DNA from 4 places in the Dactylosporangium sp. NPDC049525 genome. Region 2 is predicted to be linked to each of the others. Evidence: riboswitches for the same ligand, from Rfam matches in the RefSeq annotation. Region 2 holds a riboswitch; each other region holds the start of a gene.
The links. Region 2 has a riboswitch for cobalamin ahead of metE (5-methyltetrahydropteroyltriglutamate--homocysteine S-methyltransferase). Riboswitches for the same ligand answer to the same signal wherever they lie in the genome.

Region 1 (3,213 bases), on a different contig from region 2:
CCACTCCGGTCGGGCCTTCGCGGCGTCGGTACCCCTGATGCTCAGCACTCCGGCAGCGGCCGCCCGGCTGGGCGGCCCCACGGTCGGCCTGCCGCCGTGGACCGAGGTCAACCTGTCCCGGCCCGGTGGCGGCGGCCTCGTGCGGGTCACCGCGGTGCCGGCGCAGCACGGCCCCGACGGCACCGAGCACCTCACCGGCCCCGTCACCGGCTTCGTGCTGCACGGCGACGACCTGCCGACCGTCTACGTCAGCGGCGACAACGCGTCCCTGGGCGTCGTGGCGCAGATCGCCGACCGTTTCCCGGCCGTGGACGTCGCGATCCTGTTCGGCGGCAAGGCCCGCACCCCGCTGCTCGGCGACGCCGACCTGACCCTCGGCGCCGCCGGCCTGCTCGAGGCGGCCCGCCTCCTCGGCGCGAAGACGGTGCTGCCGGTCCACATCGACAGCTGGGCACACTTCACCGAAAGCCCCGACGACGTGCGCGCCGCGTTCGAGTCGGCGGGTAGCGCAGCGCTGCTGGGGTAACCAGCAGGGGTGCTCATCGCCCATCTCAGTGACCTCCACGTCGGATCGAAGCCGCCGGACCGGTTCGAGCGGGTCATCGCGTACCTCGCCGGCCTGCAGCGCCCGCTCGACGCGATCGTGGTGACCGGCGACGTCGCCGACCACGGCCTCGCCGCCGAGTACGCGGTGTTCGGCAAGCTCCAGCAGCTCGGCGTGCCGGTGCTGGCGCTCCCGGGCAACCACGACGACCGGGCCATGTTCCGCGGTGAACTCCTCGACGAGGAGCCGGCCACTGGTCCCGTGAACCGGGTCGAGACCGTCGCCGGGGCGGTGTTCGCGCTGTGCGACTCCAGCGTCCCCGGGCACGCCGAGGGCTGGCTGGACGACGACACCCTCGACTGGCTCGACGGCACCCTCGCGGCGTCGGCCGGCACGCCCGCGTTCGTGTGCTGCCATCATCCGCCGGTGCCGGTCGGCAAGCCCGCCGCGGACCAGGTCCGCCAGCTCGGGGCCGGGCGGCTCGCCGAGGTCCTCGGCCGGCACCCGGACGTGGTCGCCGTGCTGTGCGGCCACGTCCACACCGCCGCGGTGAGCACGTTCGCCGGCGTGCCGGTCCTGGCCGCCCCGGGCGTCGAGTCGACGATGCTGCTGCCCTGGGAGCCGGAGGACCGCCCGGAGGCGCCGCCGGCCCTCGCGTTCCACCTCCTGCAGGACGGCCGCCTCACGACGCACTTCCGGTTGTGCGTCTAAGCTCGGCGGCGGCATGAACTGATGCGAGGTGCCCCGGGCGACCGGGGAGAATCGGGAAGCCGGTGTGAATCCGGCACGGGCCCGCCGCGGTGATCGGGGAGCTGCCGTCCATGCACGCCGAACGTGGCGTGCGGTCACTGGCCTGCGGGCTGGGAAGGCGGACGGTCAGGCGTTGATCCGAGAGTCCGAAGACCGGCCTCGCGTTCACCGCCTGCCCCGCGCCGGGGCCGGCCTGAGCAGCGGGAGCCTGCCCTCATGAGCACCGACCTGTATGACGTCGTGCACCGCCGTCGCGACGTGCGCGGCCAGTTCACCGGGGCGCCGATCCCCGCCGAGGTCCTCGACCGCGTGCTGGGCGCGGCCCACGCGGCGCCGAGCGTGGGGCTGTCGCAGCCGTGGGACTTCGTGCTCGTGCGCGATCTCGGCCTGCGCAGCGCGTTCCACGACCACGTGCGGCAGGAGCGGGAGACGTTCGCCGCGACCCTGGACGGGCCGGCAATCGAGACGTTCCAACGCATCAAAATCGACGGTGTACTGGAATCGACCCTGTCCGTGGTCGTCACCTACGACGCCGGCCGTGGCGGTCCTGCGGTGCTTGGCCGGCACGCGATCGCCGACGCCGGCCTCTACTCGGTCTGCCTCGCCATCCAGAACCTGTGGCTGGCGGCCACCGCGGAGGGTCTCGGCGTGGGCTGGGTGTCGTTCTACCGCGAATCGTTCGTCCGCGACCTGCTCGGCATCCCCGACGGCATCCGTCCCGTGGCGTGGCTGTGCCTTGGCCCGGTGACGCACCTGGAGACCGTGCCGGACCTCGAACGGCACGGCTGGCGTAGCAGGATTCCGCTGGTCGAGGCGCTGCATCACGACCGCTGGTAGCTGTCGGCTAGGCGGGGTCGAAGTGTCACCCGGGCGACTTCATGGTCGTCACGTTGCGTGCCATTCTCATCACGCAACGTGACGCATATCGTCTGAGGAGGCGAATCCCAATGGCACAGATCGCTACGGACATCAGCACGGAAACCGGCACCGGCGCCGGGATGAAGAAGATCGTGGTCCGCAAGGCGGGCGCGGTGCGGCTCACCAGGCTCTGCAACAACTACTGCTACGGCATGTGCTGCTGTGCGGAGTTCCTGGGCTGAGTTGCAGGGCCGACGAGGCCGACACCGCGGGACACCCGGCCGGGGGCGCAACCCACCCTCACCCCCGGCCGGGGTCCCAGCCCACCAGCAGAGGAGATCTGCCATGCCGAACGCCCCAGTGGCGCTGCACGACCTGCGGTACCTCGACGAGGGCGACCGGGTCGTCGTCGGCCGCACCGACTGCGACTCCTACGGCGTGTTCCCGCCCGACGGCGCCGCGCTGCTCCGCGAGCTCGCCGGAGGCCGGCCACCGCGGGACGCCGCCGCCTGGTACACCGACCGCTACGGCGAACCCGTCGACATCGACGAATTCCTCGACACCCTGCGGGACCTGGACTTCCTGAGCCCTGGCGGCGCGGGGGAGAAGACCGCCCCGCCGCGCTGGCAGCGGCTCGGCGCGGCCCTGTTCTCGCCGGTCGCCTGGGCCTGCTACGCGGCGCTCGTCGTCGCCGCCGTCGCGGTCTGCGTCGCCGACCCGCGGCTCGCACCAGCCCGCGGCAACGTGTTCTTCACCGACTACCTGCTGATCGTCGAGCTGACGGTGCTGTTCGGGCAGCTGCCGTTCGTCGTGCTGCACGAGCTGTTCCACCTGCTCGCCGGGCGCCGGCTCGGCCTGCACTCCTCGATGCACCTCGGCCACCGGCTCTACTTCCTGGTGGCCGAGACGAAACTCGACGGGCTCGTCGTCGTGCCGCGGCGGCAGCGGTACCTGCCGATCCTCGCCGGGGTGGTCGCCGACGTGCTCGCGGCCTCGGCGCTCACCGTCGTGGCGTGGCTGACCCGGCACCCGGACGGCAGCATCCCGGTCGCGGGCCGCGC
Region 2 (3,213 bases):
GGCGTCGATCGCGGGCAGCACCTCGCCGAACTCCGAGTAGCACAGGTGGGTGTGGATCTGGGTGTCGTCGGCGACCCCGCCGGTCGCGATCCGGAACGCGGTCACCGCCCAGTCCAGGTACGCCCCCTGCTCGGCCCGGCGCAGCGGCAGCAGCTCCCGCAGCGCCGGTTCGTCGACCTGGATGATCCGGATCCCGGCCGCCTCCAGGTCGGCCGTCTCGTCGCGCAGGGCGAGCGCGACCTGGTTGGCGGTGTCGGCCAGGGGCTGGTCGGTGCGCACGAACGACCAGGCGAGGATCGTGACCGGCCCGGTGAGCATGCCCTTCACCGGGCGGCCGGTCAGCGACTGGGCGTAGGTGGCCCAGCCGACCGTCATCGGCGCGGGGCGGCTGACGTCGCCGTAGATGATCGGCGGCCGCACGCACCGGGAACCGTACGACTGCACCCAGCCGCTGGCGGTGGCGGCGAACCCGGCGAGCTGCTCGCCGAAGTACTGGACCATGTCGTTGCGCTCCGGTTCGCCGTGCACGAGCACGTCCAGGCCGAGGCGTTCCTGCAGCGCGATGACGTCGGCGATCTCGGCCCGCATCCGCTCGGCGTAGCCGCCGGCGTCGAGCGTTCCGGCGCGCAGCGCGGCCCGGGCCTTGCGCAACTGGTCGGTCTGCGGGAACGACCCGATCGTCGTGGTCGGCAGCGGCGGCAGCCCGAGCCGTTCCTGCTGCGCCTTCGCCCGGTCCTCGTACGCGCCGCGCCGGGCGACCGGCAGCCGCGCCAGGCGGGAACGGACCTCGTCGTCGCGCCACGCCGCGGGCGGCGCCGCCGGCGGCTCGGGCAGGACCGCGACGCCGTCGCGCAGCGCCCGGCCGAGCTGGACGACCTCGCCGGCCTTCTGCCGGGCGAACGCCAGCCGCGCCCGCAGCTGCGGGTCGAGGTCCGCCTCGGCGTCGAGGTCGACCGGCACGTGCAGCAGCGAGCACGACGTGGACACCACGACGTCGTCGGCGATGCCGGTGAGGACCGCGGCGCGGGCGGCGGCGGCACGCAGGTCGGTGCGCCAGATGTTGTGCCCGTCGACGAGCCCGGCGACGATCGTGCGGCCGGGGATCGGCCCGCAGCCGGCGAGCCGGTTGACGTTGCCGGGCCCCGCGACCAGGTCGATGCCGATCGCCTCCACGGGCGTCGCCAGCAGCGCCGGCAGCGCGTCGCCCAGGTCCCCGAAGTACGATGCGACGAACAGGCGCGGGCGCTGCCGCAGCGCGCCGAGCCGGGCGTACGCGGCCCGCAACGCGTCGATCTCGGCGGCGGTGCGGTCCGCGGTGTACGCCGGCTCGTCCAGCTGCACCCACACCACTCCGGCGTCGGCGAGCTCGGCGAGCAGCTCCCCGTACACGGTGACGAGGTCGTCCAGGCGGTCGAACGGCCGGAACCCTTCCGGGGCGCCGGCCGCGGCCTTGGACAGCAGCAGGAACGTTGCCGGCCCCACCAGCACCGGCCGGGTCGTCATGCCCAGCTCTCGGCTCTCGGTGAACTCGGCGACCGGCTTGCCGGGCCGGGCGACGAAGACCGTGTCCGGGCCGATCTCCGGGACCAGGTAGTGATAGTTGGTGGCGAACCACTTCGTCAGCTCCAGCGCCGGCTCGGCGGCGGTGCCGCGGGCCATCGCGAAGTACGTGTCGAGGTCGCCGAGGCCGAGGCGCCGGAACCGGTCCGGGACCGCGTCGACGGCGACCGCGGCATCGAGCATGTGATCGTAGAACGAGAACGTGTTCGACGGGATCGCGTCCACGCCGGTGTGGCGCAGGTCCCGCCACACGCCGGCGCGCAGCTGCGCGCCCACGCGCTGCAGGGCGGTCGCGTCGATCCGGCCGGCCCAGTAGGACTCCAGGGCGCGTTTGAGCTCCCGGTCCGGGCCGATGCGGGGATAGCCGAGCACAGTGCTCAGGCCGAATGGCGTCGTCGTCACGCCGGTGTCCCTTCCCTCGAGGTGGTCGACGACCACCCGGGAAGGCACAGCACGGCGGCCCACGGGGTTGCGGCGACGGGCGCCGGGCACCACCGGGTCGCCCTGGCCAGCCCGCGCAGCCGTCGGCGGCGTGCGCGGGGTCGCGCACGCGGTGCGGGCAGGTCTTCGGACTCGCGGGCACGACCGTCACCGGTCTCCTACTGGCCGTCGCTTCCCAGGCCCTCACGGACCCAGTGCTCATGACGGCGGTCGTTCCCACTCACCGCTGCGGGGCAGCCCCGGATTCCCACCGGGTTCCCTCTTACGACGCCCCTGCGGTGGCAGGAGCGAACCAGCACTGCCCTCCATGATACGTCGCCGCCCGGCCCACAGTCCGGCCCGGCGGGGGGCGAGTTCCGGTGGTCAGCCGCCGACCACGGTGATGACCACGTTGCCGACCTTCCGTCCACTGTCGACGTAGCGGTGCGCCGCGACGATCTCCGACAGCGGGTACGTGCGGTCGATGACGACCCGGATCCGTCGCTGCGCATGCAGTTCGCGGAGCTCGGCGAGGGCCGCGTGCTTGCGCACCGACATGCCGGTGCGCACCCGGGGACCGCCGGTGACCGCGGTCCGCCACGCGTGCACGTTGTTCACCAGGCCGGTCGTGGGCAGGTAGCAGCCACGCGGGGTCAGCACCGGCCGGGACCGGGCGAACGAGCTGCCGCTGACGGTGTCGAAGACGACGTCGTACCGTTCGCCGCTGGTGGTGAAGTCCTCGGCGGTGTAGTCGAAGACCCGGCCGGCGCCGAGCTCCTGCACCAGCTTGGCGTTGCGGCCGCTGCAGACGGCGTGGACCTCCGCGCCCGCGTGGGCGGCGACCTGGACGGCGTAGGTGCCGATGCTGCCGGACCCGCCGATGACCAGGACCCGCTGCCCGGCCTGGACGTTGGCGAGGGTGTGCAGGAAATACCAGGCGGTGGTGTACCCGTCGACGCTGGCCGCGGCGTCCGTGTAGCTCACACCGGGTGGGATCGTGGTGAACGACGCCCGCTCCGAGAGGCACTTGTACTCGGCGTTCGCGCCCACGCCGAAGCCCGTGAACCCGAAGACCCGCTCACCGACCTGCGTGCGGCGCACCGCCGGGCCGACCGCGGTGACCTCACCGGCGAACTCCAGCCCCAGCACGCGGATGCCCTTGCGGGGACGGCGTGGCCCGAGGATGACCCGGCCCCATCGTGGCTCGCCGCGGCGCATCCCGCACTCCGCGGA
Region 3 (3,213 bases), on a different contig from region 2:
GGCGGCCTGGATCAGCGTCCAGATCTGGGCGCGGATCGCGGGCAGCTTCGCGGGGTCGAGGGCCGCGATCGTCGCATGTTCGTCGAGGAGCTGCTCGAGGCGGGCGATGTCACCGTACGAGTCGGCCCGCGCCATCGGCGGGATCAGGTGGTCGACGAGGGTGGCGTGCGCCCGGCGCTTGGCCTGGGTGCCCTCGCCGGGGTCGTTGACCAGGAACGGGTAGATCAGCGGCAGGTTGCCCAGGGCCGCGTCGGCGCCGCAGGACGCGGACAGCCCGACGGTCTTGCCGGGCAGCCACTCCAGGTTGCCGTGCTTGCCGACGTGCACGACCGCGTGCGCGCCGAACTCGTCGGCGAGCCACCGGTACGCGGCCAGGTAGTGGTGGCTCGGCGGCAGGTCCGGGTCGTGGTAGATCGCGACGGGGTTCTCCCCGAACCCGCGCGGCGGCTGCACCATGACCACGACGTTGCCCTCGCGCAGCGCGGCGAGCACGATCTCACCGTCCGGGTCGCGGGACGTGTCGACGAACAGCTCGCCCGGCGCCGGCCCCCAGTGCCGCTCCATCTCCGCGCGCAGGTCGGACGGCAGCGTGGCGAACCAGGCCCGGTAGCGACCGGCCGAGATCCTGATCGGGTTGCCCCGCAGCTGGTCCTCGGTGAGCCAGTTGACGTCCTGCCCGCCGGCGGCGATGAGCGTGTGCATCAGCGCGTCGCCGTCCTTGGGGAAGCCGTCGGCACCCACATAGCCCTGCTCGTGCAGCGCGGACAGGAGCCGGACCACGCTCGCGGGCGTGTCGAGGCCGACGGCGTTGCCGATCCGGGCGTGTTTCGTCGGGTATGCGCTGAGCATCACCACGACCTTGCGGTCCGCGGCCGGCAGGTGCCGCAGCCGGGCGTGCCCGACGGCGATCCCGGCGACCCGGCCGGCCCGCTCCGGGTCGGCGACGTAGACGGTGAGCCCGTCGGCGTCGACCTCCTTGAACGAGAACGGCACCGTGATGATCCGGCCGTCGAACTCGGGGATCGCGACCTGCGTGGCCGTGTCCAGCGGCGACAGGCCGTCGTCATTGCTGTCCCAGGTGTCGCGGGCGCTGGTCAGGCAGAGCCCCTGCAGGATCGGCACGTCGAGGGCGGCCAGGGCGCCCACGTCCCACGCCTCGTCCGCGCCGCCGGCCTGCGCGTCGGCGGGCCGGGTGCCGCCCGCGGCGAGGACGGTGACGATGAGCGCGTCGGCCTGCCGCAGCGTGTCCAAGAGCTCCGCCGGGGCGGTGCGCAGCGACGAGGCGAACACGGGCAGCGCCCGGCCGCCGGCGTCCTCGATCGCCGCGCAGAGCGTCTCCACGAACGCGGTGTTGCCGGCGAGGTGATGCGCCCGGTAGTAGATGACCGCAACCGTCGGGCCGTCGTGGTCCGTGCCCGCCCGCTCCAGCGGTCCCCAGGTCGGGGTCGTCGCCGGGGGCGCGAAGCCGTGGCCGGTCAGCAGGATCGTGTCGGACAGGAAGTTGTGCAGCTCACCGAGGTTGGCCGGGCCGCCCTCGGTGAAGTACTTGTGCGCGTCCGCGGCGACCCCGGCGGGCACCGTCGAGTGCGACATCAGCTCGGCATCGGGCAGTTGCTCGCCGCCGAGCAGGACCACGGGCAGCGGCAGCCGCAGCAGCGCGTCGAAACCCTCCTGCCAGTCGCGGTAGCCGCCCAGGAACCGCACCACGACCAGGTCGGCACCGTCGGCCAGGGCCGGCAGGTCCTCCACGGCGGTGCGGGACGGGTTGGCCAGCCGGAACGCGGCACCGCTCGCGCGGGCGCTGAGCAGGTCGGTGTCAGACGTCGACAACAGCAGGATCACGCCGGGGTCCTCCCTCGGGGTCCGCGCCCCAAGTCGGTCGGGAAAGGTCCGGCAACGGAGAGTCTCCTGGCTCCCGGATCGGCGCTCGCCTCCGGCCTTCCCGGGCTCGCGCCCGGTGGCCTTGCGTCGGAGGTCCGCTCCCCGGTCACAGTGGCGGGACCGCGCCGGATTGACACCGGCTTCCTCCACACGTCGCCGTACAGCACCGCCAACTCTCCTGGACAGCGCTGTCTTGAGTCAAGCGAGCCGCTGCGCAGTAGTATCCGGCCCGTGCAGGCTGCCAGTGGACGCGACGCTCCGGACCGGTGCCCGGGCGCCGTGCAGGTCCACGCCGCGGCCGACGGTGGCCTGGCCCGGGTCCGGCTGCCCGGCGGCCGGTTGAGCGTCGCGGCCCTGGCCGTGCTCCGCGGCGCGGCACTCGACCTCGGCGACCCGGCGCTGGAGCTGACCTCGCGGGGGAACATCCAGGTCAGGGCGCTGCGACCGGGTGCGGAGGTCGAGCTGGCCGCCCGGTTGTCCGCCGCCGGGCTGCTGCCGTCGGACACTCACGAACGGGTCCGCAACATTATCGCCAGCCCGCTCAGCGGCCGCGACGGGCTCGGGGAGCTGGACGTGCGGCCGGTGGTGGCCGCGTACGACGCCGGCCTGTGCGCCGACGCCTCCCTGGCGGACCTTCCGGGCAGGTTCCTGGTCACCGTCGACGACGGGCGCGGCGATGTGACCCCGCTCGGCGGCGACGTCGGCCTGCACGGCGACCGCCTGGTCCTGGCCGGCACCGTCATGCCGGCCGGTGCCGGCACCGTGACGCCGGCCGGCGCGGCTGACCTCCTGCTGCGGGCCACCAGGGCGTTCCTGGCCGAGCGGGCCGAGCAGGGCGGCACGGCGTGGCGCCTGACGGAGCTGACCGACGGCCGGGCGCGGGTGGCGGCGCGGCTGGCCACCTCCTACGCCACAGACGCCGGTCAATACAGCGGCCCAGACCGCGCGGACGTTGGTCAATACAACGGCTTTGATCGCGCCGACGTTGGTCAATACGACGGCCGGCGTGGCCCGGTGGCCGGGTGGGCGCCGCAGCTCGACGGCCAGGCCGCGCTGACCGTCGTCGTGCCGCTCGGCCTGTTCACCCAGGCACAGTCCGCGGCGCTGGTGGAAGCCGCGCCGGGAGAGATCATCGTCACGCCGTGGCGGACCGTCGTCGTGCCGGACGTGCCCGTCGCACAAGCTGGACCCGTCGAGACACTGCTGACGGCGGCCGGCCTCGTCACCGACCCCGCCTCCCCGTGGGCCGGGGTCACCGCGTGCGCCGGCCGGCCCGGCTGCGCCAAAGCCCTCGCCGACGTGCGGGCCGACGCCCGCGCGGCCGTCGAGGCG
Region 4 (3,213 bases), on a different contig from region 2:
CGGTGACGATGACGAGCAGCGGCCGGCGGCGGGCGTCGCGGCGGCGCTCGCCGTGCAGCGTGCGGGCGGCCCGGAGCAGCCCGGCGGCGAGCGGGGTGCGCCCGCCGGTGCGCAGTTCGGCCAGGCGCAGCACGCCGACCTCGTGGCTGGCGGTCGGCTCGAGGACGGTGGTGGCCTCCGCACCCCGGAAGGTGATCATGCCGACCTTGTCGCGGCGCTGGTACGCGTCGCGCAGCAGCGACAGCACGGCCGTCTTCACGACCGCCATGCGCTGCCGGGCGGCCATCGAGCCGGACGCGTCCACGACGAACAGCACCAGGTTGGCCTCCCGGCCCACCTTGACCGCCTCGCGGAGGTCCTGGGTCTGCACGCTGCGGGAGCCGCGCATTGCCGCGGCCCGCAAGCTGTCGGGCAGGTGCAGGCTGACGAGCTTGCCGCCGCTGGGCTGCCGGGACCGCACGACCCGCCCGTGCCGCGAGTACGCTGGCGAGCGCCGGCCGGCGTGCGCGCCCTGCTGCCGGTTGGCCCGGCCGCCGATGCGCAGCAGCCGCGTCTTGTACGGCGCCTGCGCGAACGCCAGCTCCCCGGCCGGCTGCGTGACCGGCCCGTCGGAGGGTTCGCCCGGCGTGGGTTCGACCTGCGCGGGCGGCGCCTGCGCGGCGTGATCGCCGGCGGGTGGCGGACCGACCGGCGGCGGACCTGGGTTGCCCGGTGCGCTGCCAGGACCACCGTCACCGCCTCCGTCACCGGCAGCGGCCGGCTCGCCGGCCGTGGACGGCCCGCCGGTATCCGGGTCCTCGTCGCCTGGGTCGTGCCTGGCGTCGTCGTCGGGGTCGTCGGGGTCGTCGCCGAGCTCCTGGTCCAGGATCTCCTCGAGGCGTTCCTGGTCCGCGCCCGGCGGGTCGAGGGGGTCGCGGCGGCGCCGGTGCGGCAGCGCGAGCCGGGCCGCGTCGCGCAGGTCGTCCTTCGTCACGACGGTCCGGCCGTGCCACGCGGCGAGCGCGACCGCGGTGCGGGCCACGACGATGTCGGCGCGCAGCCCGTCCACCCGGTACGCCAGGCAGATCCGCGCGATCCGGTCCAGCTGACGGTCCGGCAACGTCACCCCGGGCAGCGCGCGCCTGGCGGTGGCGATCCGGCCGGCGAGCGCGGCGTCCTCCTCGATGAAGCGGGCCGCGAACGTCTCGGGGTCCAGCTCGTACGCCAGCCGCCGCCGCACCACCTCGGCCCTCGGTGCGGGCGTGGTCGGCGACGTGACCCCGACGACCAGGCCGAACCGGTCGACGAGCTGCGGGCGCGGCTCGCCCTCCTCCGGGTTCATGGTGCCGACGAGCAGGAACCTGGCGGCGTGCTTGACGGAGACCCCGTCGCGCTCGACGTGGGCGCGGCCCATCGCGGCGGCGTCCAGGAGCAGGTCGACGAGGTGGTCGGGCAGGAGGTTGACCTCGTCGACGTAGAGCACGCCGCGGTGGGCGGCGGCGAGCAGGCCGGGCTCGTAGGCCTTGACCCCGTCGCCGAGGGCCCGCTGCAGGTCCAGGGTGCCGACGACCCGGTCCTCGGTCGCGCCGACGGGCAGCTCGACCAGGGCGGAGCGGCGGCGGGCCGCGGGCGCGTCCAGGGAGTGCGGGCCGTCGGGGCAGGACGGGTCGGGCGCGGTGGGGTCACAGGCGAAGCGGCAGCCGGCGACGACGTCGACCTCCGGCAGCAGCGTGGCGAGGCCACGCACGACGGTCGACTTGGCGGTGCCCTTCTCACCCCGGACGAGGACCCCGCCGATCGCCGGTGACACGGCGGTCAGCAGCAGGGCGAGGCGCAGGTCGGGCAGGCCGACCACGGCCGAGAACGGGTATGGCGACGTCAACGGGCACATCCTTATCGAGCGGGTCCGCGCCCGCTGGGTCATGGAGCGTGAGCGGCCGGAGTCTCCTGACTCCCGGATCGCCGCCGCCCCCCGACCTTCCGGCCGGTGCGGCCGTGGTCCGTGCGCTGGAGGGTGACTCCCCGGTCACAGTGGCGGGACCGTCCCAGACTCGCACTGGGTTCCTCCCTATGACCGCTCGGGGTTCATCGTGTCCCACGGCTCCCAGTGACGTCAACGTGACCCAAATCCTTCGGTGCCGCCGGACCGGGCCGAACAGTGAACGTGGGCAGGAGCGTGGCGCACGCCGTCCTGTGTGTCGTGCTGACCGCAGGCCTGCTGGTCGCGGCCGTGCACCGGCGGCTGCCGCCGCTCGCGCCGGAGACGTCGGTGGCGCCGCCGGGCACCCGCGCCATGTGGCTGTGGGAGCGGGAGCCGCCCGAGGCGGTCGTCGGCTGGGCCGTCGCGAACTCGGTGACGACGATCTTCGCGTACTACGACCCGCGCGCCGACGTGACGGACCTGACCCGGCTGCGCGCGCTGTGTGACGGCGCCGGGATCACCCTTGACGCGCTCGGCGGCGAGCCGGCCTGGACGACGGACCACGCGACCGCGCTCGGCTGGGCCCGCGCCGCCACGGCCACGGGGCTGTTCCGGGGGCTGCACGTCGACGTCGAGCCCTACCTGCTGCCGTCCTGGAAAGAGCAACAAGCGGCGCTGGTACCGCGGCTGCTGCAGCTGCTCGACGAGCTGGCGCGGGTCGGCCCGCCGGTCGAGGTCGACGTGCCGTTCTGGCTGCCGACGGTGCAGGCCGGCGGGGAGAACCTGGCCGACGCCGTGCTCGCCCGGGTCGACGGCATCACCGTGATGAGCTACCGCAACACCGCCACCGGCGGCAACTCCATGCTCGGCGTCGCCGACGACCTGCTGCGCCGCGCGGGGAAGGCGGCCAAACCGGCGCGGCTGGGCGCGGAGACGCAGGCGCTCGGCGACTGTCCGTACTGCACGTTCCACGGCGGCACGGGCAGCGCGATGCGGGCGACGTTGAGCGCGGTCGACAGCGCGGCGCAGCGGTACGCGGCGTTCGAGGGAATCGCGGTGCACCAGTACGACACCTGGATGGCGCTCGGCGGGTAGCTCAAGCCCCCGCCGGGCCGGCCGATCTGGCAGACATCAGCAGCCCACAGACAAGGACCCCTCCGATGCGCCGTTCAGCCTCAGTCGCCATCGCCTGCGCCGCCGGAGCGGCCGCCGTCCTGCCGGCGGCGGCGCCGGCCGGCGCTGCGACCGCGGACCTCGGCCTGGTCATCCCGCTGCTGGCGCCGATGCTGCCGGGGCAGACGGGCTGGGTGGGC

Region 1: another riboswitch for cobalamin. It lies ahead of bluB (5,6-dimethylbenzimidazole synthase); the one in region 2 lies ahead of metE (5-methyltetrahydropteroyltriglutamate--homocysteine S-methyltransferase).
Region 3: another riboswitch for cobalamin. It lies ahead of cobN (cobaltochelatase subunit CobN); the one in region 2 lies ahead of metE (5-methyltetrahydropteroyltriglutamate--homocysteine S-methyltransferase).
Region 4: another riboswitch for cobalamin. It lies ahead of AB0K00_RS51495 (VWA domain-containing protein); the one in region 2 lies ahead of metE (5-methyltetrahydropteroyltriglutamate--homocysteine S-methyltransferase).

The regions. Positions count from the first base shown of each region.
Region 1 is NZ_JBFAPO010000010.1:147,443-150,655, forward strand. It holds gene AB0K00_RS17735 (MBL fold metallo-hydrolase) at 1-526, shown strand, start outside; gene AB0K00_RS17740 (metallophosphoesterase) at 536-1,255, shown strand; cobalamin riboswitch at 1,265-1,471, shown strand; gene bluB (5,6-dimethylbenzimidazole synthase) at 1,511-2,131, shown strand; gene AB0K00_RS17750 (hypothetical protein) at 2,242-2,394, shown strand; gene AB0K00_RS17755 (hypothetical protein) at 2,498-3,213, shown strand, end outside.
Region 2 is NZ_JBFAPO010000034.1:74,202-77,414, reverse strand. It holds gene metE (5-methyltetrahydropteroyltriglutamate--homocysteine S-methyltransferase) at 1-1,962, opposite strand, end outside; cobalamin riboswitch at 2,101-2,313, opposite strand; gene AB0K00_RS36505 (NAD(P)-dependent alcohol dehydrogenase) at 2,365-3,213, opposite strand, start outside.
Region 3 is NZ_JBFAPO010000058.1:56,222-59,434, reverse strand. It holds gene cobN (cobaltochelatase subunit CobN) at 1-1,842, opposite strand, end outside; cobalamin riboswitch at 1,881-2,067, opposite strand; gene AB0K00_RS46755 (precorrin-3B synthase) at 2,113-3,213, shown strand, end outside.
Region 4 is NZ_JBFAPO010000076.1:26,832-30,044, forward strand. It holds gene AB0K00_RS51495 (VWA domain-containing protein) at 1-1,861, opposite strand, end outside; cobalamin riboswitch at 1,901-2,096, opposite strand; gene AB0K00_RS51500 (hypothetical protein) at 2,156-2,995, shown strand; gene AB0K00_RS51505 (hypothetical protein) at 3,061-3,213, shown strand, end outside.